3 regions of the Arthrobacter sp. NPDC058130 genome follow, and region 2 is predicted to be linked to each of the others. Evidence: riboswitches for the same ligand, from Rfam matches in the RefSeq annotation. Region 2 holds a riboswitch; each other region holds the start of a gene.
What was found. Region 2 has a riboswitch for cyclic di-AMP ahead of ACFVTM_RS20025 (NlpC/P60 family protein). Riboswitches for the same ligand answer to the same signal wherever they lie in the genome.
Positions count from the first base shown of each region.

Region 1 (7,522 bases), on a different contig from region 2:
GGCATGTCCGGACCCCTTGAAGACGCTCCACTTCGTGGAATCGGGGGCGCCGGCCTTGGTGAACTCGTCGCCCGCAACAACCGCACCCCAGCCGCGGGCAGTGGCGGCCTGCGAGCCATCGCCCGTCGCGGCGACGGCGGCTTGGGCGGCAACGGGCGCAGCGGCTTGGGAAGAAACCGGCGCGGCAGCCGGCTTCGCGGCGGGGACGACCTTCGAGGTCGACGTCGACCCCGTAGCGGCTGCGGTTTGAGCGCCAACAGTGGCGGCGGGTGCCGGGGGCGCGACGGCGGCGGCTGGTGCCGCCTCAACTCCGGGTTCCGTCGGGGCAGCTGGGGCACTGCCGGCGGGTTTGGCGGCAGCCCCGGTCGCCGCCGCCTTGGGGCTGGTGGCCGCCGACGATGTGGAGGCCGCGGCGGCGCCCGAGGCCTGGGTAGCCGTCGAAGAGGCTGCGGCTCCGGTCGTGGACGCGGCGCCGCACCCGGTCAGGGACAACGCACCCAGGGTCAGCGCGATGGCGACCTTGTTGAGCTGCTGGTTCTTGGGCTGTGCTTTTTTGAACGGTGTTTGCTTAAACAACGGACCCCTCCGGGCTTTGTGACTGGCACACACAACCGTCGCGGCCAGGGCGTCGGCGAGTGCGGGAAGCTTCATCCGGCCCCTGCCTCAAGGGCATGGGCGAGCAGACGCCGAACGGCGCAACCGGGGCCGGCATACGGGCGCTCCGGGGCCCTGCATTCGGGCCAGGCCTTCACGGCCAGTCGTTTACGTTACCGGAACGTTACCTTGGTCCGCAAGCCTCCCAGCGGTGCGCGACGGGCTGGATGGTGCATGGCACCTTCGCCCCCAAGGTCCCTCCGCTACGCACAGCTGGGCTGATATTTCGGGTTGCCCGGCCTGCCCGCCGGCTGGCCAAGCGCGTCCGAGACGAGGCGTTGGGTGACGGGGTCGTTCGGAGCCTGGCCATGGTCACTCACGTCGGTTGGGCACTTGTCCTGGATGGTGATGTTGGTGACCTGCCGGCGAGGGCCGGCAAGGAACTGACTGGGGTAGGGCGTCACCACCGCGTCGTGCGTCGTCGAAATCACGGTGTACGCGGGGCCGGGAACTGTGTCGCCAATGGAGTTGAGTTCGGTGAGGAATGGTGAACCTGCTTGCTGGTCGACGCAGGCTTGGCAAATGGAGCCTCCCACGGAGGTCGCCCGCTGAATGCTGTCCAGCGACGGCGTGATCAGACCGCGGGTGCCGTGGTTGGACGGCGCAATGCCCACGAGGTGGTTCACCTTGTTCGCGCCGCCGAGGAATCCGAGGTAGTAGCGGGGCATCATGCCGCCCTGGCTGTGTCCGACGAGATCAACCTTCCTGGCGCCCGTCGAGGCCAGCACTGTATCGACAAACGAGGCGAGTTGCCGGGCCGAGTCTGCCACAGGACCCGTGGCGTAGACGCCGTTGGTCGCACCATAATTCAGCGCGAAAACACAGTAGCCTTGGCTTTTTAGCGCTGGCGAAAGCGTCGCCCATCTCGTCGCCATGTTCGCAAATGTTCCCGGCACCAGGATCACCGGGTAGGGGTGGGCTGTCGACGGCTTGCAAGACCAGTCATTCGCACCGGGCGGCGAAACGTCGGCGGTTTGGGCCAGGGCTGCCGGCATGCCCGTCATGGATGCGCAAAGGAGTGCCAGGGTTGCGAGTGCCGCGGGCGTTCTGCGGTGGGACACGGAATACCTCTTCAACTGGACGCGTCAGCTGTGACGGTCTGTCTGATTGGCAGTGAGGTGGAGGATCCGCCCCGGCGGTGATCCGTCTCACTTCCATCGCTTCATGTTAAGAATGGCCCTCCACGGACGCTGTCACGTTGCACGTTTGTGCGGGCCTTTGGGCTGGAGGTGCGATCTGTCTGCCTAGATGGACCGCGCGGCTGCACAATTGTGCATATGTCGGGCTTAGGCGGGTCTGCCGCCCCACAGCCGGCGCACTTTCCGGGAAAGAATGGACGGGTGAGTGAGGCTGGCGAATTCATCGACCTCTCGCTGCAGCGGGAAGGCTCCTGGCACCGCGCCGACGAGCTGGCGTCACGGCTGGAACAGGAGCCGGGAGGCCGCGGACTCCGGTTCTACGGTGCCTCCGTGGGTGCCGTGCGCGGAACCGTCAGGGATGCCGGTCGCCGCTATCCCGGTCTGTCCCGCGATGAAATCACTGCGTTGAGCTCCGAACTGTGGGGCTCGCAGTTGTCGGCAGCACCGGTTTTTGAACGCCGCCTCGCGGCCGTGGTCCTGCTGCAGACCAATGTGAAGCTGCTGACCAATTCCGACCTCACCCGGCTGGAGGGTTTCATTCGGGAGGCGCGGCTGCGGGACCTTGTGGATCCGCTCGCCATCGACGTCGTCGGTCCCCTGGTGGACGGACTCGACGTCCTGGCCAGGGTGCGGGCCGACAGCGTGCTGGACCGGTGGGTGCGCGAGCCCGATGCCTGGTTGCGCCGGGCAGCGCTGCTCTCGCCGCTGCTGGCGCTGCGCGCCGGCGCGGGGGACTGGGACCGGTTCATCCGTCACGCTGCCGCGGTGCTCGGCGGGCCCTCCGGGGAGTTGACCGCCGACGTCGGTGCGGTCCGGGAAGCGGTGTCCCGCGTCCGGACTGAGATGGCCACGAGGCGACCCGAGCTGCCATTCACGCCCGTAGGGTGACGATCTAAAACAGCCGGCCCGGGTGCGTCCTTTCGGGTCCTTCAGGCCCTCGCCCCGTTCAATCCTTGGGCCCGCCCGGCCCTCCGCTCCCACCTGGCCCGCCTGGCCCGACCGCGCTGCTGCCGGTATCGCCGGACCTGCCGGCGGCATTTGCGGGCAGCGAGAAACCCCTGGCGGCCCGTGACCCGGCGACGGCGCTCGCGGCTATGGTGACCAGCGCGCCCACCAGCAGGGCCGCGGCCTCGCCGGGGAGTAGGACCTGGAGCTGCGTCCCGATGCTCGCCGCCGCGGCAGGTATGCCGAGTTGGGCTGCCGACAGCACTCCGAGGGACAGCGGGAGCCCCAGTACCACCAGGGTGGTGTGCGTCAACAGGGCGCCGACGCCCAGCGCCACACCGAGGGCGATCATGTCCGGATGTCCGGCCAGGTCCTTGAGGGTCAGTGATGCGCCCAGCCAGACGAAGAACACCGGACCCAGGAAGCCGTCGCTGAGGGCGAACAGTTGCCGGGCCAGGCGCCTCGGTTCGCCGACGGCGGCCACCGCCAGGCCGAGGGAAAAGCCCGCCAACATCACGGACACGTTGCTCCACGTCGCGACCGCTGCCAGGGCGAAGAGGACCACCAGTTGGATCCGCAGCTCGAGGGCAAACTTGCGGCTTTCCGAAAGTCGGTGCAGGCGCCCGTTGATTCCCCTGCGATCAAGCCAGCGCAGTACGACAAAGATAACCACCGCGCAGCCGGTCACCGTGAGCACGCCCAGCGCCGCCCGGAGAGCGTGCGGCGGGTCCACCACGAGCGGCAGCGCCACTATGCAGGCTATGTCCGCGACGGCCACCTGCGCGGTCATGGCGATGACATGGGGTCCGCCGAGCCGCAGGGAATCGAAGATCGGGAGGACCAGCGCCGCTGAGGAAGAGGCCAGCAGCACCGCGTAGAGGGGAGCATGTCCAGTCCCGAAGAGCAGGCCGATGCCGATGCCGACCGCCACCGCTGCCGCAGCGCACGCAGCGGCGCGGCGGGAACCACTGCCGAGGGCGGAGCGGATCTGCGGATCCCGCACGGGAACATGGGTTCCGGCCACAAACATCATCAGAGCAAACCCGATATTGGCCAGCAGGCTGAACGTCGGGTCCGCCGGATCAACCAGGGCCAGGCCCGAGCGCCCGATCGCGATGCCCGCCAGCAGTTCGCCCAGTACCACCGGCAAGCGCCAGCGCACCGGCAGCGCCAGGAGGGGGCCGGCCAGTGCGACGACGGCGATCAGCGCCAGGGCAAGGAACGTCACGGCTCGCCCCTGCGGCCCTGCCCGGGGCCACTCGGGGCGGCAGGCCCGACCCGGGTGACGGCGTCCGTGGCCGTCGGGTCCTTCGTCATGGAATGAGATTAGTCCCGTTGACCGTGCAGCGGGCCGGGGTTCCCAATCAGTTTGCTGACCGCCGCTCCACCACCGCGTACGCCTTTCCGTCCAGGAAGGCCCAGTCATTGACAACCATGTATCCGAGCGAGTCCACCCGGTCATTGAGGACGTGTTCGTCGAAGCCCCTGTCGCGCGGTTCCGCATCCCAGGTGGCCACGTGGACGTCCCGGCCGTCCAGGACCAGCAGCTCGGTATTGACGTCGAAATCCTCCTTGGGCTGATTGCTCAACTGGCAGATGGCGACACACAGGCGGTTCATTTTGGGCCTCCGCTTCGAGGTGGTGCTGATGGCATCATCCTACGTTCGGATGCTGCGCCGCCCCATGGGCAGTTGGTGGGCAGCACTGTGGCCTCCGTTACCTGAATGTGACATTGGCGTGCGGTTCGCGTTACGGTGGTTAAGTGCCTGTTGTTTCCAATACGGGCGCTCCCCAGCCGATTGCCTAACTCTGCCGCGGCCCGGGGGTAACTCGCATCGACGCCGGCAGAGACGGGGAAACCACTTTTGGCCTGCTGCCACGCAGGTCTTGGGGTGAAGCCGCACAGCGCCCGCCATGACGGGCCCGGGAGTGCGGCCGGGTGACTCCCATCCGAATCCGACAGCTCACCTCGCAGGCATTGGGAGAGGCTACATCCATGTCTTCAATCAGTACTTTTGCGCGCCATACAGCCGTTCTCGCCGCCGCCTCCGGGCTGGTGCTCACGGGCTCGATGGCCGCCAACGCCGCCCCGGCACCCGTGCAGCGGGACTCCGCTCCGGCGTCGAACGTGAACGTCGCGGGACAGGTCAGCGCTCCCGTCAGCGCCGATTCCAGCGTCAAGATCAGCTTCGACCGCCCCGCGGTGGCCTCCGTCGCCGCACCGGTCATCGAACAGCCCGTTGCCGCGGCACCGGCTCCCGCAGCTGCCCCGGTTGCAGCGCCTGCAGCAGCACCCAAGGCAACCGTGCAGGTGCAGGCCGCTCCCGTTGCCGCGCCGGCTGCGGCGCCTGCCGGCGGACGCAACGCCATCATGCTCGCTGCCGCCTACAGCCAGGTGGGCATCACCCAGGACTGCACCGCCATGGTGGAAAAGGCCCTTGGCGCGGCAGGCAAGCCCGTTGGCGACATCGGTCCCCGGGCATTCCTTGGCCTCGGAACCGTTGTGGGCACCCCGCAGCCTGGCGACATGGTGGTCCAGTCCGGCCACGTGGGCATCTACGCCGGCAACGGCCAGGTGGTCAGTGGCGGCATGAACGGCAAGAACCAGACGATGGTCCACCCGCTGTCCTGGCTCACGGCGACCGGTGGCGTGACCTTCGTCCGCGCCTAGGCCGTACGGCCCACGGGGCTAGACAGTCCGGAAAGACCGGCGATCGTTTTCCTTGGGGGCAACGATCGCCGGTCTTTTCCGTGCCCGAAGTCTATGCCCGGGACTCCGGTGACCGGCCCGCGGTCCGCACGCTAGGGATTCCCGCTTCCGGCCAGCGGAAGCGTCAATTTCATGACCGTTCCCTCGGCACCCGTCGCGGCCACTTCGACGGCGCCACCCGCAGCAACGGCGATCTCCCGGACCAAAGCCAGGCCGATGCCAAAGCTCCGCTGTCCGTGTGTGCCGCCGGTGCTGGGGGTCCGCACGAAGCGGTCAAAGATCCGGGCCTGGTCCACGCCGGTGATTCCGGTTCCTGTGTCCGCGACGGTGATCACCGCGCTGTTGTGCTCGATCGAAGTCCTGATGGTCACACGGCCGCCCGGAGGAGTGTGGGCGAGGGCGTTGTCCGCCAGGGCCAGCACGGCGCGGCGCAGCGCATTTTTCTCGATCCGGGCCAATGGCCGGGCGTCGGCGGAGAAATCCATGCTCACCTCGCGCTGGTCGGCCACCAATTGGAGGCTCCCGGCGACGCCTGCGGCGGCGTCGGCCAGATCGGCAGGGGGTGCGGAGCGGTCCGGGACGTCGGCCGTCGCCGCCAGTAGCAGTTCGTTGACAATCCCGGTCAGCGTCGCAGCGTCCTCCCGGATCCGGGCCAGGTCCTGGCTTTGCCGGGAGCCGGGCACCGTGGTGCGCTGGGCGAGCTGGATCCTGGTGTCCAGGATGGTCAGCGGCGTTCGCAGTTCGTGGCTCGCGTCCTGGACGAAGCGCCGTTGCCTGGCCAGGGCATCACCGAGGGGGCGGATGGCGCTGCGCGCGCTGAGCCACCCGACAATGCCGGCCAGCAGGATTCCCGCCACGCCGGCGATGAGCATGGCTTCGAGGACATCCTTGGAATCCAGGTAGGCGTAGGCCGTCCCGGCCGCTGCCGAGCCCGGAACTTCAGGATGGGCCAACTGGTTCATCAGGTACAGCGCCGTGGCGGAGAGGAGCCCGAGGACCATGACCGCGCACGCGGCGCTGATCCGCAGCGCGACCTTGAGCGAGGCCTTGCGCAGTATCGTGTGGTCCGGATTTCCGCCGGGGACCCCGCCGCTATTCATGAGCGTCGCCAATCTGGTAACCCACGCCGTGAACTGTACGGATGACGGCCTTGGAAATCTTCCGGCGCAGGTGATGGACATAGGTATCGATCACGCCGGGCTGGTCCGAGGCGTGGAAGTACGCCGCGAGGAGCTCGTCCCGGGTGAACACCCGGTCGGGTTCCGCGGCCAGGGCTGCCAGCAGCTGGCATTCTTTCGCGGTCAGCGGCACCGTGTGCCCATAGACGGACCGGACGGAGCGCTGCGTCGGGTCCAGTTCCCAGTCCCCGATCGTCACCTGAGCCGGGGCCGGAGAGGTGAAGGTGCGCGTCAGTGCGCGCAGGCGGGCCGCCAGCTCTCCGGCGTCGAACGGTTTGGTCACGTAGTCGTTGGCCCCCGCATCCAGGCCCCGGACCTTCTGGTCGGCATCGCCCAGAGCGGTCAGGATCAGGATGGGCGTACCAATGCCTTTCGACCGCAACGCCGCGATAAGGGCGATGCCGTCCATCACGGGCAGCCCGCGGTCGATCACCATGACGTCCCAGGCGCCGGTCAGCCCGTGATGAAGACCATCACGGCCATTGGTGGCCAGCTGGACCCGGTAGTCCGGGTCGAGGAGCTCGGCGATGAGCGGCCCCAGGACAGCGTCGTCCTCGACGAGCAGCAGGGCCGGGCGGTCAGCAGTTGTCATGCCAGCTATTCTTCCGCGGCCATTTCCACAGTCCGCAGTTCGTCCTCGGTTCCTTCGGCCGTGTCGCCCGCAGTGTTGTCCGCGGTTGCGGCCGCTGCGGCGGCGGGGCGCCGGTTGTTGCGGCGACGCTTGAGGAGCTGCACGCCCCCCGGCACGACCGAGACGAGGACCATCGCCACGGCAATGACGTCGATATTCCGGGCGATGATGTCAAAGTGTCCCAACCAGGTGCCAAGCATCGTCACGGAGACGGACCATGCCACCGCGCCAACGATGTTCCAGAGAGTGAAGTACTTGTACTCAT
Region 1 is NZ_JBHVTV010000002.1:754,309-761,830, reverse strand. It holds gene ACFVTM_RS07650 (glycoside hydrolase family 16 protein) at 1-576, opposite strand, end outside; gene ACFVTM_RS07645 (esterase/lipase family protein) at 858-1,715, opposite strand; gene ACFVTM_RS07640 (DNA alkylation repair protein) at 1,995-2,681, shown strand; gene ACFVTM_RS07635 (cation:proton antiporter) at 2,740-3,966, opposite strand; gene ACFVTM_RS07630 (hypothetical protein) at 4,103-4,357, opposite strand; cyclic di-AMP (ydaO/yuaA leader) riboswitch at 4,529-4,730, shown strand; gene ACFVTM_RS07625 (hypothetical protein) at 4,735-5,409, shown strand; gene ACFVTM_RS07620 (sensor histidine kinase) at 5,541-6,548, opposite strand; gene ACFVTM_RS07615 (response regulator transcription factor) at 6,541-7,218, opposite strand; gene ACFVTM_RS07610 (DedA family protein) at 7,224-7,522, opposite strand, start outside.
Region 1: linked by a shared signal. The riboswitch ahead of ACFVTM_RS07625 (hypothetical protein) and the one ahead of ACFVTM_RS20025 (NlpC/P60 family protein) in region 2 are both predicted to bind cyclic di-AMP.

Region 2 (7,522 bases):
TGATCTGCGGGAGCGCCGCGGAATACCCGAACGTGTCCGGGAGCCATGCTTCCTGGCATTCGACGCCGAATTCGTCCAGGAAGAAGCTTTTGCCCTCGAGGAACTGCCTTGCCATGGCCTCGCCGCCGGGCATGTTGGAGTCCGATTCGACCCACATCCCGCCAACGGGAACGAACTGGCCCGCGCGGACTTTGTCCCGGATGCGTCCGAACAGCTCCGGGTAGTACTCCTTCATCCAGGCGAGCTGCTGGGCCGAGGAACACGAAAAGATGAATTCGGGATACTCGTCCATCAACGCCACGACGTTGGAGAACGTCCGGGCGCACTTGCGGATGGTTTCCCGGACGGGCCAAAGCCAGGCCGAATCGATGTGGGCGTGACCCGTGGCCACGAGCCGGTGGGCCGAGGAGTAGGCCGGCCGGGACAGGACATCGGCCAGCGCGGCCCGTCCGGCGTCTGCGGTGCCGGCGACGTCGTCGGGGTCCATGATGTCCAGCATGCGTTCGAGCGCCCGCAGGATTTCGTGGCGGCGGGGCAGGTCCATGGGCAGTTCATGCATGAGCCCGCTGAGCGTGAAGATGTCCTGCTGCAGTTCCCAGGCCGCCTGGTTGCGTTCGGCGATGGCGATCCTGCCCAGACGGTATTTGGGTTCGCTGCCTGAGGTGGCCTTGTCGCCGTAAGGCGTGGCGGCGAAGGTCCAGTTCTGGGACAAGTCGGGGTTGGCCGCGGCTTCGACATAGAAGTCGACGGCCATGCCGCTGCCCAGAAGCTTGAGCGGAATGTACTGGTTCCGCGGTGAAATCGCCTTGATGATGGTCCCGTCGGGCCGCCAGGCGATGCCTTCGCACTGGAAGCCCGGGGCGTCGCCGCTGAAACCCAGGTCCACGAGGACTTCCACCGAGGTGCCGGCCGCGGTTCCCCAGCCGTCCGGCACTTCTCCCCGCAGCCGGAGCCACTTGGTGCTCCATGGCCGGCCCCAGGCCGTCCCGTGTTCCTGGGGCGCGAACTCGTGCCGCAGGGCCTCGAGCACGGGCACGGGCTCGTCCGGCGCGTCCCAGCTGCTCAGGGTCAGCGGGACGCTGCGCGGGTAGACGGCGGGGGCAATGCGGTCACGCAGAAAGCGGTCCAGCCGGACTTCCGTAAGACGGCGGTCGTCGTGCAATGTGTTCCTCTTCAGCGCTGGGGGTCCGATTGGCTCCAATCGATGGATAAAACTTACGTCGTGGGGAACCCGTTGGCCAAGTGTTGCTATTAGCCGGCCGCGGGGGCCGGGACTGCGACGCGCTGCTGGCCTGCATAGACGTTCAGGCTGGTCCGGCGGCTGAACCCTGCCAGGGTCATCCCGCTGGCCTCGGCCAGTTCGACAGCCAGGCTGGAGGGTGCACTGACGGCGGCGAGCACCGGGATGCCGGCGAGGGCTGCCTTTTGGACGAGCTCGAACGATGCCCGGCCGGAGACCTGCAGCACCGTGCCCCGGAGCGGCAGCAGGCCTTCGCGGAGCGCCCAGCCCACCACCTTGTCCACGGCGTTGTGCCGTCCGACGTCTTCCCGGAGGCACAGCAACTCCGCCGAGCCGTCGTCGGCGATTCTGAAGAGTCCGGCGGCGTGCACGCCGCCGGTGAGGTCGAAGACCTCCTGGGCGGACCGGAGGGCGTCCGGGAGGGCCGCGAGCGTTTCGACGGGAACGGTCAACGGATCCTGTGCCGGGCTGTAGTGGGAGGACTTGCGGACGGCATCGATGGAGTCCGTCCCGCAAATGCCGCACGAACTGGACGTGAAGACGTTTCGGCCGGTCTCCGGCAGGACGACGTCGGGCCGCAGTTGGGCCTCCACCACGTTGAACGTCTGGATCCCGTCGGCGTCTTCGCCGGCGCAGAACCTGAGCGAGACCAGCTGCTCGGGAGTCCAGATGATCCCCTCGGAGACCAGGAACCCCGCGACGAGGTCAAAGTCGCTGCCGGGCGTTCGCATGGTGACGGAGAAGGACATGTTTCCGAGCCGGATTTCCAGCGGTTCCTCGACGGCGAGGACGTCCTCCCGGTGCCGGACCGGGAATTCGAGGGCGTGCGCGGACCCGTCCAGGACAATTTTGTGCACTTTGCGGCGCTGCGTCACGCGGCCCATCCGGTACTCCTAAGCAATAGGGTTTTCGCTGATTCCATCATTGCAAGTGCCTGATCCTGAAACCAGCACTGCCGGCGCTCCGGCCCGGTTCGGCGGGCGCTCAGCCCAGGAGGGCGCTCCAGTCCACCGGCCCGTCGCTGGCACCGGTCTTCCTGGCGGTCCGCTTCGCCGCAGGCTTCGCCACGGGAGCTGCCGAAGCGTCGGGGACCGGCGCGCCCCACGGGAGCGCGAAGGCGGGGACCAGCTCCCCCAACTGCACGCCATGGGGCGGGACCACCAGGACGCCGTCGGCGGCGGCCAGGCCCCGCATCATTCCCGGGCCGGTGTGCTGCGCCGGGGATGCCATGCCGTAGAGCAGCCGGAAGGGCATGAGCCGGGTCCGGCCGGGATCGGCGTCAATCGTCGAGCCGCAGGGCACCTCGCTGAGCGGCGGGATGGAACCGCGCCCCAGGGCCGCCAGGAGCGGGGCTCCGATGGTGGACAGCGCCATCATGGCCGCGAGCGGATTTCCCGGCAGGCCGAGGACATACCGGCCGTCCGGCAGTTCGGCCAGCACGGCCGGGTGGCCCGGCCGCATGGCGATCCCGTCGATCAGCAGTCGTCCGCCCAGCTCGGCGACGGAACGCCGGAGGTGGTCGGTTCCGGAGCGTCCCGTGCCGCCGGTGGTGATGACGACGTCGGCAGGCAGGCTTTCGCTGCCCGTGGCGAGGGGATCGCCGTCCTCGAGCGCGGCGAGCCATTCGGGGTAGGAATCGCCGACTTTCACTTCTTCGGTGCAGATCCCGCCGAGCATGCCCACCACGGCTGCCAGCTGGGGTCCGAAGGTGTCGCGAACCTGTCCGGGGGCCGGCGTCCCGGATGCCACCACCTCGGCGCCGGTGAACACCAGCCGCACCACGGCCTTGCCGAGCACCGGAAGGGCGTCGTGTCCGGCCAGCGCGGCGAGGGCCAGATGGGCGGGGTTCAGGACCGCGCCGCACTTGATCAGGAGATCCCCGGCAGCAGCTTCCTCTCCGGCCTTCCTGATGTGGTCGCCGTTGCGCGGGTCCCCCGGTTTCGCCGTGCCGCCCAGCTTCAGGACGGGCAGGCCGTCCTCGTCGGCGTCGATGACACCGCTTTCGCTGCGCAGCACGGCCTTGGCCCCGGCCGGGATAAGGCCGCCGGTGGCGATCGGGCTTGCCTGATGCGGTGCCAGCCGCTGGCCGGGTTCGGCCAGGATCCAGGGGCCGCTGCCGTTGACGGCCCAGCCGTCCATAGCAGAGGAGGCATAGTGGGGCATGTCCTGCAGGGCAAGCACGTCTGCTGCCAGGGTGCGGCCCAGCGCCTGCCGGAGGGGGACGGGGGCGGCCGGGATGGGTGCGGCGCAGTCAAAGGCGAGCTGCCGGGCCTCCTGCCATGTGTGGGCCAGGTGCCGGTGCGGAACGTCTGCGTCCTGGTCTGCGTCCTGGTCTGTGTCCGGGTCCGCTGCGTCCGCCTCCGGTGCGTCCGCCTTGACGGCGTCCGGGTCCGCGAGAGGTTCCGCGGGACCGCCCTCGGGGCCGTTCCCGCCATGGACGGCCGGTCCGGCGTCGTCCCCAGCCGCAGGCGTCATGCCCCGGAAGCTTCGGCGGCCGCGTAGTCCTTGGCGAGCCGGCGCGCTACGGCCATGGCGTCCTGCATGGACACGGAGTCCGTCGCCTGCCCGGAGCCGGAGGCCAGACCGGCGGCATAGCCGGCAATGAATGTGGTCAGCGGCGCCGCGGGGCGCACTACGGAGTGGGCGGCCACGCCTGCCAGGGCGAGGACCTCGTTCACGTCAATCTCAACGTCTTCCAGCTCCAAGGCCTGGAGCAGGGCACGGCACCAGTCTTCCAGCGTTTCATCCTGGCTTTTCACCGTTTGCCTCCATGGTCGAGTTCAGCTGCGGGGTTCCGGCCCGGAGCCCGGACCGAGGTGTGGAAACCTGCCGGATATCCCCAGTGCGGACGCATCATCCCAGGTATCAACGTCATCAGTGGACCCCGGGGGAACGCGAACTTCCCGTACGTCCAGACTAGCAAGAAGGGCGAAGACCGATGCGTTTTCCAGACTCCCCCGGTGCCGTGCGTCCGTAACACTTCGTTGTAGCGCAGCTGTGCCATAAAAGCCCGCGAGCGGCTGTTTCCGGCCGTCCTCGGAGACGGCCATGACCCCGTCGCCCCGGTGCTGGTCCTTCGCTGCTGCCAGGGAGACGGCCAGCGATTCGGCCAGGACCCGGACGGCGGCGGCGGACCTCGGCATGTCGCAGGCAAGCACCAGGGTAAACGGCGCCGGACCGGCGTCCCCAGGCCGGCCGGCATGGTCTGCCGCCAGCGCGTCCAGGCCTGCGGCGATAGCCGCGGCCGGCCCTGCGAAGGGCGGCTCTTCCCGCCAGGTCAGGACGCCGTCGGGAAGGTCCCCGGGGTCCGGCCCGACGACGACGGCGCGCCCCGCCGCGCCCGCGGCGCGCAGCGACCGCTCAAGGAGGGTGGCGCCGTCGTAGACCAGCCGGGATTTGGGCACGCCGCCAAGGCGGGAGGACCTTCCCCCGGCAAGAATGATGGCATCGAACTCCACCGGTTCAGCCTAGCGCGGCGCGGGCTGCCCCCGAACCAGGGCAGGCCATGCGCCGGCCAGGTCAGGCGGCTGATTCCGGCAGCAGGAACGGATCCCAGGCGGGCGTCGGCTTCTCGAGTTCCTTGATCTGCCAGATCGCGCCCTTCGGGGGGCCCGGAACAAACCCGAGCTTCCAGCCCATCTCCGCGGGCGTGTGGTCGCTCTTGGCGTTATTGCACCGCAGGCAGGCCGCCACCAGGTTCTCCCAGGAATCGGCGCCGCCCCGGGACTTGGGCTGGACGTGGTCGATCGTGTGGGCCGCTTTGCCACAGTAGGCGCAGCGGTGGGCATCGCGGCGGAGCACGCCGCGGCGGCTCACCGCTGTCATCGTGTTGTACCTCGGACGGATGTAACGGTTCAGCAGGATCACGGACGGGCGGCCCAGAATGTCCTGGGGGCCAACAACGGGGTCGTCCCCTTCCGCCACAACGCTGGCCTTTCCGGTCAGGACAAGGACGAGCGCCCGGCGGAACGTGATTACCGCCAGTGGTTCATATCCAGCATTCAGAACGAGAGTGCGCATCCGCATACCTCTTCACGGCCGCACCCGCCAGCGGCACGAGGGCCGGCTGCCCTCTGCATGGTCGGGCTATGGATCGACAACACAAGAGTAAACACTCAGGTGCCGGATCACCGAATATTTTTTCATCGGCGCGGCCCTCCGCGCGCAAAGTTCATGGCACGGCAACGCAAAAGACCCCCGCCAAAGAGCGGGGGTCTTTCGAAGTGCTGGAGCTCTGTCCCTAGCCGCCGACGCGGATGAAGACCGGGCCGGAGCCGACGTTCACGCTGTACAGCGCGGTGGTGCCACCGTTCCAGCCGCCGTGGACTGCCATGCCGTTGCCGACGTAAACCGCGATGTGGGCCATGCCCACGCCACCGTTCTGGTAGTAGGCGAGGTCGCCCGGGCGTGCCTCGGAGGCGCTCACGGTGCGGCCCAGGGACAGGTAACCTGCCGGCCAGCCGTGGTAGTGGATGCCGGCCGCGGCCAGGGCGTTGGTGGCGAGTGCGGTGCAGTCCTGCGAAACGCCGATCTGTGCGTACGCAGCAGCGGCGATGGTCGCGCCAGAGCCGCTGCCGATGCCGGCCGGAGCCTGGGCAGCGACGCCGCCGCTGACGCCAAGCTCGGTGCCGCCGGCGCGGGAGGCCGTGGAGTCCTGGACCTGCACAACGGGCTTCGGGGCCTCGACGACGGGAGCCGGCGTGGTGGTCACGGCGGGCTTCTCGTAGGAGATCGCGATGCTGGATGCGGCCGAGATGGTGGCCGGGGTGGCGGACTGGACTTCCAGAGCCGAAGCGGAGGTGGATTCGCGCTGAACGTTGGTCTCAGCAGCGTTGGCTGCGATTCCGCTGGTCAGGACCAGACCGGAGGCTGCGGCGATGACCGCGGCCTGACGGCCCATGCCGCCGGCGTTGTCGCCGACAGCCTTTGCAATAACAGCCAGCGAGTTGGTCTTGGTGACCTCGGCTCGGTGCCGTGCAACGGTTGCACGAGTAGTCATTAAGTTCTCTCTTTCGTGATCCTTGGACCGCGCGCTTTCGGGCGCGGACTGAGGACGCTCCGGCATCTTGGGGGTACGCCGGATCGCCCCGAAATTGGGTTACTTAGCGAAGGGTGTACTGCGAAGACGCGCCAAATGCGGAAACTGCATGCTGTCCGGGCTCGGTAGAGAATGAGCCTGCGGAACGTGATCCCATCCGGGCACCAGCAAGGGCGGCACGTGATGTGGATTCCGGCGAGCTCAAAAGAGCCTCACCGGTGCGCATGCGCGCAGAGTTGTGGCGTGAAGACACGAAAGTAGCCTCTCCCAATGCCTACGAGGTGAGCTGTCGGATTCGGATGGGAGTCACCCGGCCGCGCTGCTTCCTGGGAAGCTTTGCGACTTAACCCCTAGGCCTTCTTTCGAAGGCCAAAATTGGTTCCCCCGCCCCTGCCAGACGATGTAATGCGAACGGACCTTGAGCGGTGGCAGAGCTAGGCAATCCACTCAAGAGCGCCAACTTCGGAAAAGTTGGCGTGCTTCAAACCCTACAGCAGTCCGGACTCAATGTCACATTCAGATCACGGCGTGTCACAAGGATTCGAGAGCGGTCCATCACCTTTTTAGAGCCAACCGAGGGGGTCAACGACGTCGCCGTTGACCATCACTTCAAAGTGAAGGTGGCAGCCGGTGGAGGCGCCTGTAGTCCCGCTCATCGCGATGATATCGCCGCGCGATACCTTCTGGCCGACCTTGACCGAGGCCGAGGACAGGTGGTTGTAAGTGGTCTCCAGGCCGTTGCCGTGGTCGATCACGACGCGGTTTCCACCGCCGTAGGGATGCCATCCGTTGAAGGTCACGGTGCCGCTGGCGGCCGCATGGACGGCCGTGCCGCACTGGGCGGCGAAGTCCTGGCCGCGGTGGAACTCGCCCGCACCGCCGGTGATGGGGCTGACGCGGTAGCCGAACGGCGAGGCCGTGACCATCTGGTCCAGCGGCGCACCGAGGGTGCCGGCCGATGCCGCGCGGGTGATACTTCCCACAGACTGGGCGCTGAGGAGCTGCTTGAGCTTGCCGTCCGGATCACCCTTCGTGGTGACGGCCGTTCGGCTGAAATCGACCTTTGCGGCGGCGGCAGCCGTGACATCCGGCTGCACTGCAGCGGAGAGGGCGCCTGTCCCGTCAGCGTTCGAGGCCAGTACCGGGCTCGTGACGGGGACCGTCACGGTGAGGACCAGACCGGTTGCGGCCAGTGCGATGCCGGCCTTCTGCCCGACTCCGCTGGCCGAGGCGAATTCCGTTAC
Region 2 is NZ_JBHVTV010000015.1:16,614-24,135, forward strand. It holds gene ACFVTM_RS19995 (alpha-mannosidase) at 1-1,162, opposite strand, end outside; gene fdhD (formate dehydrogenase accessory sulfurtransferase FdhD) at 1,252-2,124, opposite strand; gene ACFVTM_RS20005 (molybdopterin molybdotransferase MoeA) at 2,225-3,715, opposite strand; gene ACFVTM_RS20010 (DUF6457 domain-containing protein) at 3,712-3,999, opposite strand; gene ACFVTM_RS20015 (molybdenum cofactor guanylyltransferase) at 4,021-4,698, opposite strand; gene ACFVTM_RS20020 (HNH endonuclease) at 4,760-5,260, opposite strand; gene ACFVTM_RS20025 (NlpC/P60 family protein) at 5,481-6,239, opposite strand; cyclic di-AMP (ydaO/yuaA leader) riboswitch at 6,536-6,719, opposite strand; gene ACFVTM_RS20030 (M23 family metallopeptidase) at 6,842-7,522, opposite strand, start outside.

Region 3 (7,522 bases), on a different contig from region 2:
CGGCAGCTGCGGGCACCGCCTGCTCCTGCCGCGGCATGCCCCACCCCGGCGCCGTTGTCGGAACGTTCGAAGCCGGGGGCGCACCCCAGCCGGGCGCAGCGGCCGCTGCCGGCCACCCGCCGTCGAGCTGGCCGCCGTCGGGCTGGCCACCGTCGTAGGGTCCTGCGTCATGGCGTCCTGCGTCATGGCGTCCTGCGTCGTACTGCCCGGCCGCCTGCGGTGCGGCGTCCATCTGTCCGGCCGCCTGGGGCGTGGTCACAGGCGCGGGCGCCGCAGCGTTGCCGGGGGCTGGGCCGGAACCGGCTCCGGGATGCTGACCGCTCATGGTGTTTCTCCTTTGGGTGCGGATCGGTATTCACCCCAGAGTGCTGAGCGATCCTGTGCCTGGGCTGTGCGGGCCGACAGCCGGGCCTGTGACCTTTGGGGCAGGGCAAAGAAGGGACGGATTCAGTGCTGCCGCAGTGCCCCACCCGGCACCGTAAAGTCTTCCAGCTCGCTAGGCTGGGATTCACAGGTGCCGCACAGGGTCCCCAAAGCCCCACCTAACCGGCAGATCGGAGAGTTGTCCCATGGCCACTCCGCACTCCATGACCAACAACCTTCCCCAGCTCACGCATCCGGACGGCTCCCCCATCCGCGCCCTCGTGGTGGATGACGAACCCAGCCTCTCCGAACTCATGAGCATGGGGCTGCGGATGGCCGGCTGGTCAGTGGCCGTGGCGGCAGACGGACCCGCTGCGGTCCGGCTCGCCAAAGAGTTCCGCCCCGACGTACTGGTGCTGGACGTGATGCTGCCCGGGTTCGACGGCGTCGAGCTGCTGAGCAGGATCCGCGCGTTCGCGCCGGAAGTGCCCGCGCTGTTCCTGACGGCGAAGGATGCCGTCCAGGACCGGATCACCGGCCTGGCGGCCGGCGGCGATGACTACGTCACCAAGCCGTTCAGCATGGAAGAGGTCCTGCTGCGCCTGCACCGGCTGGTCCAGCGCTCCGGCGTGGCCGCCATGGACACCGCCGAACTGGTGGTGGGCGACCTGGTGCTCAATGTCGACACCCGCGAAGTCACCCGGGCCGGTGAGGAACTGCACCTGACCGCCACGCAGTTCGAGCTGCTGCGCTACCTCATGGAAAACCCCAAACGGGTGATCAGCAAAGCCCAGATCCTAGACCGGGTCTGGGACTATGACTTCGGCGGGCAGGCGAACATCGTGGAACTGTACATTTCCTACCTCCGCAAGAAGGTCGACGCCAACCACGCTCCCATGATCCACACGGTGCGCGGCGCCGGCTATGTCCTGAAACCGGCGGACTGATCAGTGCCCACTCTTTCCGGCATGACCCGCGTCCCCGGACGCGACTGGCGCAACCCGTCTACGTGGCATTTGCGCACCCGGCTAGTCCTGGTCGCCATGGCGCTGCTCGTCGCCATCTGCGGCGCGGTAGGACTGTTCAGCTATGCCTCGATGGACCTGTTCCTTACCCGGCAGCTCGATGACCAGCTCAGCAACGCTTCGCACCGGTCCAGCGAGTTCGTCCGGCCCTTGCCCGGCACCGGCGGCGGCCGCCCCGACCCCCTCGAAGCCCGGGGCCAGGGCATCGGGACGCTCAATGCCCGCATACAGGACGGCGAGGTCAGCAACCCCGGATTCCTGGCCGGGGACGCCACCCGCAAGAGCCTCTCCCCCGACGACAACGCGGTCCTCCTAGCGCTCACCCCAAACGGTGTGCCCGTGGACCGGACCCTCTCGGCCGGCGCCTACCGGCTCACCGCCGTCCGCACACCCTATGGCGACGTGATTGTCACCGGTCTTCCGTTGGCAGAAAAGGAAAATACCCTGACTTCGCTGGTCTGGACCATGGTGGTGGTGTCCGCTGGCGGACTCGTGCTGATCGGCCTTGCCGGCACGGCCCTGATCCGGCGGACCATGAAGCCGCTGGAACAACTGTCCGAGGTGGCCACCAAGGTCTCCCGCCTCCCGCTGGACGCCGGCGAGGTGGCCCTCGGGGTGCGCGTCCCGGCGTCGGCCGCCCACCAAGGAACAGAGGTGGGCAGCGTAGGTTACGCGCTGAACCAGATGCTGGACAACGTCTCCAACGCCCTCGAGGCGCGGCAGGATAGTGAAATGAAGGTGCGGCAGTTCGTCGCCGACGCCTCGCACGAACTCCGCACGCCGCTTACGGCCATCCGCGGCTACACGGAGCTGATGCGGATGACCGAGCACTTCACCCCCGACGGCCAGAGATCCCTCGCCCGCGTGCAAAGCCAGTCCGAACGGATGACCACCCTCGTGGAGGACCTGCTGCTGCTGGCGCGCCTGGACGAGGGGCAGCCGTTGAAGATCAGCGACGTCGACCTCACCCAGCTGGCCATCGAGACGGTGAGCGATGAGAAAGTCATGGCTCCGGACCGCGTCTGGCAGCTGGAACTTCCGGAGGAGCCCGTGGTGGTCCGCGGCGATGCGAGCCAGCTTCACCAGGTCCTCGCCAACCTCCTGTCGAATGCGCGCAAGCACACGGACCCAGGGACCAAGGTGGTCACGGGCGTCATGCGTTCGGCCGACGGAAGCGCCGTGGTCACCGTGACGGACAACGGCAGCGGCATCGCCCCGGAATTCATCGGCCGGGTCTTCGCCCGCTTTGCCCGGGCCGACGCCGCGCGCACCAATCCCGCCGCCACCCCGGCAAATGCGCCGGTTGTCGCGACGGCGGGGGCCCGGTCCGGGGCCGGCCCCAGCTCAGCTTCCGGTGCCGCTTCCGGTGCACCCGGCGTTTCTTCCGGCAGCCCTGGCGGTGCCGGCGCGGCTGCTGCCACCCCGACGTCGGAAGGCACGAGCGGTTTGGGCTTGTCCATAGTCCAGTCGATCGTGGAGGCCCACGGGGGCACCGTTGAAGTCACCTCCCGGCCTGGACGCACGGAGTTTGCGGTGCGGCTGCCCGCGGCGCCGCCGTCGGCGTAGTCCCCGCAGGAAATCCTGCCTCGCCTCCACCGTCAGTCCCGCGCAAGCCGACACCCCGCCGCTGTGACTCCTGTTACCAAAATGTGACTTAAGCGCCGAGGTCCTGTAGCGTCGTTGGGGTGCGGCCGCCATTTGTGCCGTATATCCGGATGGACGCCAAACTCTGCCGCTTCCCGGATTCCGCTGGACCAGGCAGAGGCGGGGGACCCAGAGTTCCCGGGCATTCTGCATTCATGCGCCCTCGGGGTGAAGCCGACACGTGATTCTCCGTGCGGCCGGATGACCTCATCCGAACCCGACAGCTAACTCCGTCGGCGTTGAGAGGCCCATCATGACTGAATTCCAGGTACAAACGCGCCCTGACGGCGGTTCCCATGCCCGCTCCCCCAAGTCGCGCCACCGCGCCGAACCAGCCAAGCAGGCATCCGCCCTGTCCAGGCTGGCGGGCGGTCTCGGCATCACTGCCCGCCGCGCCGCCGTCGTCACCGCCGCCTGCGCGCTGCTGGTGGGAGGCGCCGCCGCTAGCCAGGCGGCAGAGCCCGGCGCCCGCGCCAACGTTGCGAGCCAGACGCCCATGAGCGCGGACCCGCTGGCCAAGCTGAACTTCGAACGAGTCCAGGTGGTTGCTCCCTCTGCCCCCGCGGAGAGCAGCGGGGCAGCCCAGGCCGCAGAGGCGAAGCCCGCCGAAGCGCCCGCTGCCGCCCCGGCCGCCCCGGCGCCTGCTGCTCCCGCGCCGGCCCCGGCAGCCGCCCCGGCCCCCGCAGCGGCCCCGGCGCCGGCTCCCGCAGCCGCTCCGGCCCCCGCGCCGGCACCGGCAGCTGTACCCGCCCCCGCACCGGTGGCTGTCGACGACCCTGCCGGAGCACAGGCCTACGCCGCGTCCCAGCTGGGCAACTACGGCTGGGCTGCGGGCCAGATGCAGTGCCTGCAGAAGCTCTGGACCAAGGAATCGGACTGGAAGACCACCGCCACGAACGCCAGCAGCGGCGCCTACGGCGTGGTCCAGTCCCTGCCCGCCTCGAAGATGGCGAGCGCCGGTGCCGACTACATGACCAACTACCGGACCCAGATCAACTGGGGCCTGAACTACGTCAAGGAACGCTACGGCTCCCCCTGCGGCGCGCTGAACTTCCACTACGCACACAACTGGTACTAAACCGGCACTAGCCGTACTGCCCAGGCAGGGTGGTTGAGGCCCCGGATCCATGTGGATCCGGGGCCTCCCGTGCGTCCGCGGCCGGACTGGTTTTGACTGGCCGGTCTGGCTCGCCGGACTTCCACAGCCCCCGCACAGCTTGGCCCTAAAGCCCTCATATGGGCCGGCGGGAATGTTGAGCCATGACATTCACAGACCAGGCCACAGGAACCCTGTCCCGTTCCACGGCGACGCCGGCCGGTCCGGCGGCACCGCCCTCCCCGTCCGGACCTGCACCGTCAGGGCTTGCTTTGGCCGACGCGCCCGCCCCGGGCCCGTTCGCCGGAGCGCTTGCCAGTCCCGGCGGCCGGCGCGCACCCATTGACACGCGCGCAAGCACACCCTTGCTGGACGTCACGATCCCGGTCTTCAACGAGGAACGGGACCTTGAAGCGTGCCTGCGCCGGCTCCACGCGTACCTTCTCGGCGCCTTCCCGCACTCTTTCCGCATCACGGTGGCGGACAACGCCAGCACCGACGGAACGCTCAAGACGGCGGAGCGCGTGGCCCGGGAGTTGCGGGAAGTGACGGTGGTCCATATGGCCGAAAAGGGCCGCGGAAATGCGCTTCGCAAGGTGTGGCTCTCCTCGCCGTCGCCGGTCCTGGCGTACATGGACGTGGACCTTTCCACAGATCTGGCGGCCCTCGGCCCCCTGCTTGCCCCGCTCATTTCGGGGCACTCCGACCTGGCAATCGGCACCCGGCTGACCCGCAACTCGCGCGTGGTCCGCGGACCCAAGCGGGAGTTCATCTCGCGCAGCTACAACTTCCTGCTGCAGTCCCTCATGGGCGCCCATTTCAGTGATGCCCAGTGCGGGTTCAAGGCGATCCGGGCGGACGTGGCCCGGCAACTGCTCCCCCACACCCTGGACAACGCCTGGTTCTTCGACACCGAACTGCTCGTGCTGGCGGAAAAGTGCGGCCTGCGCGTCCACGAAGTGCCGGTGGACTGGACAGACGACCCCGATTCCAGCGTGGACATCGTCCAGACTGCCCTCGCGGACCTGCGCGGCATGGCACGGTTGAGCCGGGACCTGGTTTCTGGCCGGATCCCTGTCCCCGAACTGCGCGCCGCCCTGGCCCGCGGACCGCTGCCGGCCTCCTCGCGGTCCCAGGAACAAAGCCCCGGCGGAAGCCTCTTCGGGCAGCTGGTCCGCTTCGGCAGCATCGGCGTGGCCTCCACCGTGGCGTACCTGGCGATATTCCTGCTCTGCCGCGGGATCATGGACCCGCAGCTGGCAAACTTCTTCGCGTTGCTCACCACCGCCGTGGTCAACACCGCGGCCAACCGGCGCTTCACGTTCGGCATCCAGGGCAGCAGCCAGGCGGCACGCCACCACTTCGAGGGGCTGCTGGTTTTCGGGATCGGGCTGGCCCTGACCTCGGGCGCACTCGCCCTGGTTCACGCCACGTCGGGAGCCTCACCGGACCGCTGGCTCGAACTGCTGACGGTCACGGCCGCCAATCTGGCCGCCACCGCGGTGAAGTTCCTGCTCTTCCGGCTCGTGGTCTTCCGCCCCCGGCGCACCGACACCGTTCCGGCGCCCGACGCAAGCACCGTTCCGACGCCCGACGCAAGCACCGTTCCGACGCCCGCCGCCGCCATCACCGTCGCGGCGTCCGCCGCCGCTGAGGCTTCCCTCCCCCGCACAGAAAAGGCCAAGTAAATGACGGCAACCGTCAGCCCCACCGCCGGAGCCCAGGCCGGATCAACGGCCGGCAGCCCGCCCCTGGACCAGGAAACGACTGTCCCGGCATCCGAGGACACCGGCACGGCCCTGATCTCACCCAACGTGCCCTCACCCAACCCGCCCGCACCCCTGAGCCGCCGGGACCGCCTGCTGTTCGGACGGCAGCCCCGCTGGGTCCGGCCCTCCGCAGCGCTGCTGCTGGTGGTCACCGCCGCGTTGTACCTGTGGAACCTGGAAGCCACCGGCTACGCCAACTCCTTCTACGCCGCGGCGATTCAGGCCGGGACCAAGGACTGGACCGCGCTGCTCTTCGGCTCCCTCGACCCCGGCAACGCCATCACGGTAGACAAACCGCCGGCCGCCCTCTGGATCCCCGCCCTCTTGGGTCGGATCTTCGGTTTCTCGGCGTTGAGCATGCTCATTCCCCAGGCACTCATGGGAGTGGCCGCCGTCGGGCTTCTGTACCTGACCGTCAAGCGGGTGTCCGGACCGGCCGCTGGCCTGCTCGCCGGCGGCGCCCTGGCGCTGACCCCGGTGGCTGCCCTGATGTTCCGGTTCAACAACCCGGACGCCATGCTGACCGTGTGCCTGGTGCTGGCCGCCTACCTCACCACGCGCGCCATCGAGAAGGCCGGCTGGAAGTGGCTCGCCGCGGCCGGCGCGGTGATCGGCCTGGCCTTCCTGTCCAAGATGCTGCAAGGCTTCCTGATCGTTCCCGGACTGGCACTGGCCTACCTGTGGGCGGCACCCACCACACTCGGCCGCCGGCTCCTGCACCTGTTGGCCGCCGCCGCGGGCATTGTGGTGGTGGCCGGAAGCTACATTGGGCTGTTCCAATTGACCCCCACCTCGGTCCGCCCGTACATGGCAGGCTCGGAGACCAACAGCTTCCTGGAACTCACGTTCGGCTACAACGGCCTGGGGCGGATCACCGGGTCCGGCGGGGGCATGCCCGGAGGCGGCTTCGGCGGCAATGCCGGCGGCCCGGGCGGCAACGGGAACGTGGGCTTCGGCGGCACGGCCGGGATCACCCGCATGTTCGGGACCAGTTTCGGCGGTGAGGTGTCCTGGCTGCTGCCGGCCGCCCTGATCCTGCTAGCCGCCGGGCTCTGGTTCACCCGGCGCGAGGCCCGGACCTCAAAGTCCCGTGCGGCGCTCCTGCTGTGGGGCTGCTGGCTGATCGTCACCGCCGGAATCTTCAGCTTCATGAGCGGCACCGTCCATCCGTACTACGCCGTGGCCCTGGCCCCCGCGATTGCGGCCCTGGCCGGCATCGGCTCCCTCGAACTGTGGCGGGGCCGGGCCTACTGGCCCGCGCGGATTGTCCTGGCCGTGGCAGTACTGGCCACCTCGGTCTGGTCCGCCGTGCTCTTGGGCCGCGACCCGGCCTGGCTACCTGGTCTCCGGGTGATCGTCGTGGTCCTGGGCGTGCTCGCCGCCGCGGCGCTGCTCGTGCGGGTGGACAGCCTGGCCGCGCTTCCGGCACGGTTCCGCAAGGCCGCCACGGCCGGCGTCGTGATCCTTGCATTGCTGGCCGGCGGGCTCGGGAGCACCGCGTGGACGCTGGCGACTGTGGCCCAGCCGCATTCCGGTTCGATCCCCACGTCCGGTCCCACCGCATCCGCGATGGGCGGCGGCTTCGGGGCGGCAGGCAGGACCGGCCGTGACGGCATCGCCAGCAG
Region 3 is NZ_JBHVTV010000013.1:47,392-54,913, reverse strand. It holds gene ACFVTM_RS18820 (response regulator transcription factor) at 570-1,310, shown strand; gene ACFVTM_RS18815 (ATP-binding protein) at 1,332-2,954, shown strand; cyclic di-AMP (ydaO/yuaA leader) riboswitch at 3,126-3,283, shown strand; gene ACFVTM_RS18810 (hypothetical protein) at 3,286-4,110, shown strand; gene ACFVTM_RS18805 (glycosyltransferase) at 4,293-5,816, shown strand; gene ACFVTM_RS18800 (glycosyltransferase family 39 protein) at 5,817-7,522, shown strand, end outside.
Region 3: linked by a shared signal. The riboswitch ahead of ACFVTM_RS18810 (hypothetical protein) and the one ahead of ACFVTM_RS20025 (NlpC/P60 family protein) in region 2 are both predicted to bind cyclic di-AMP.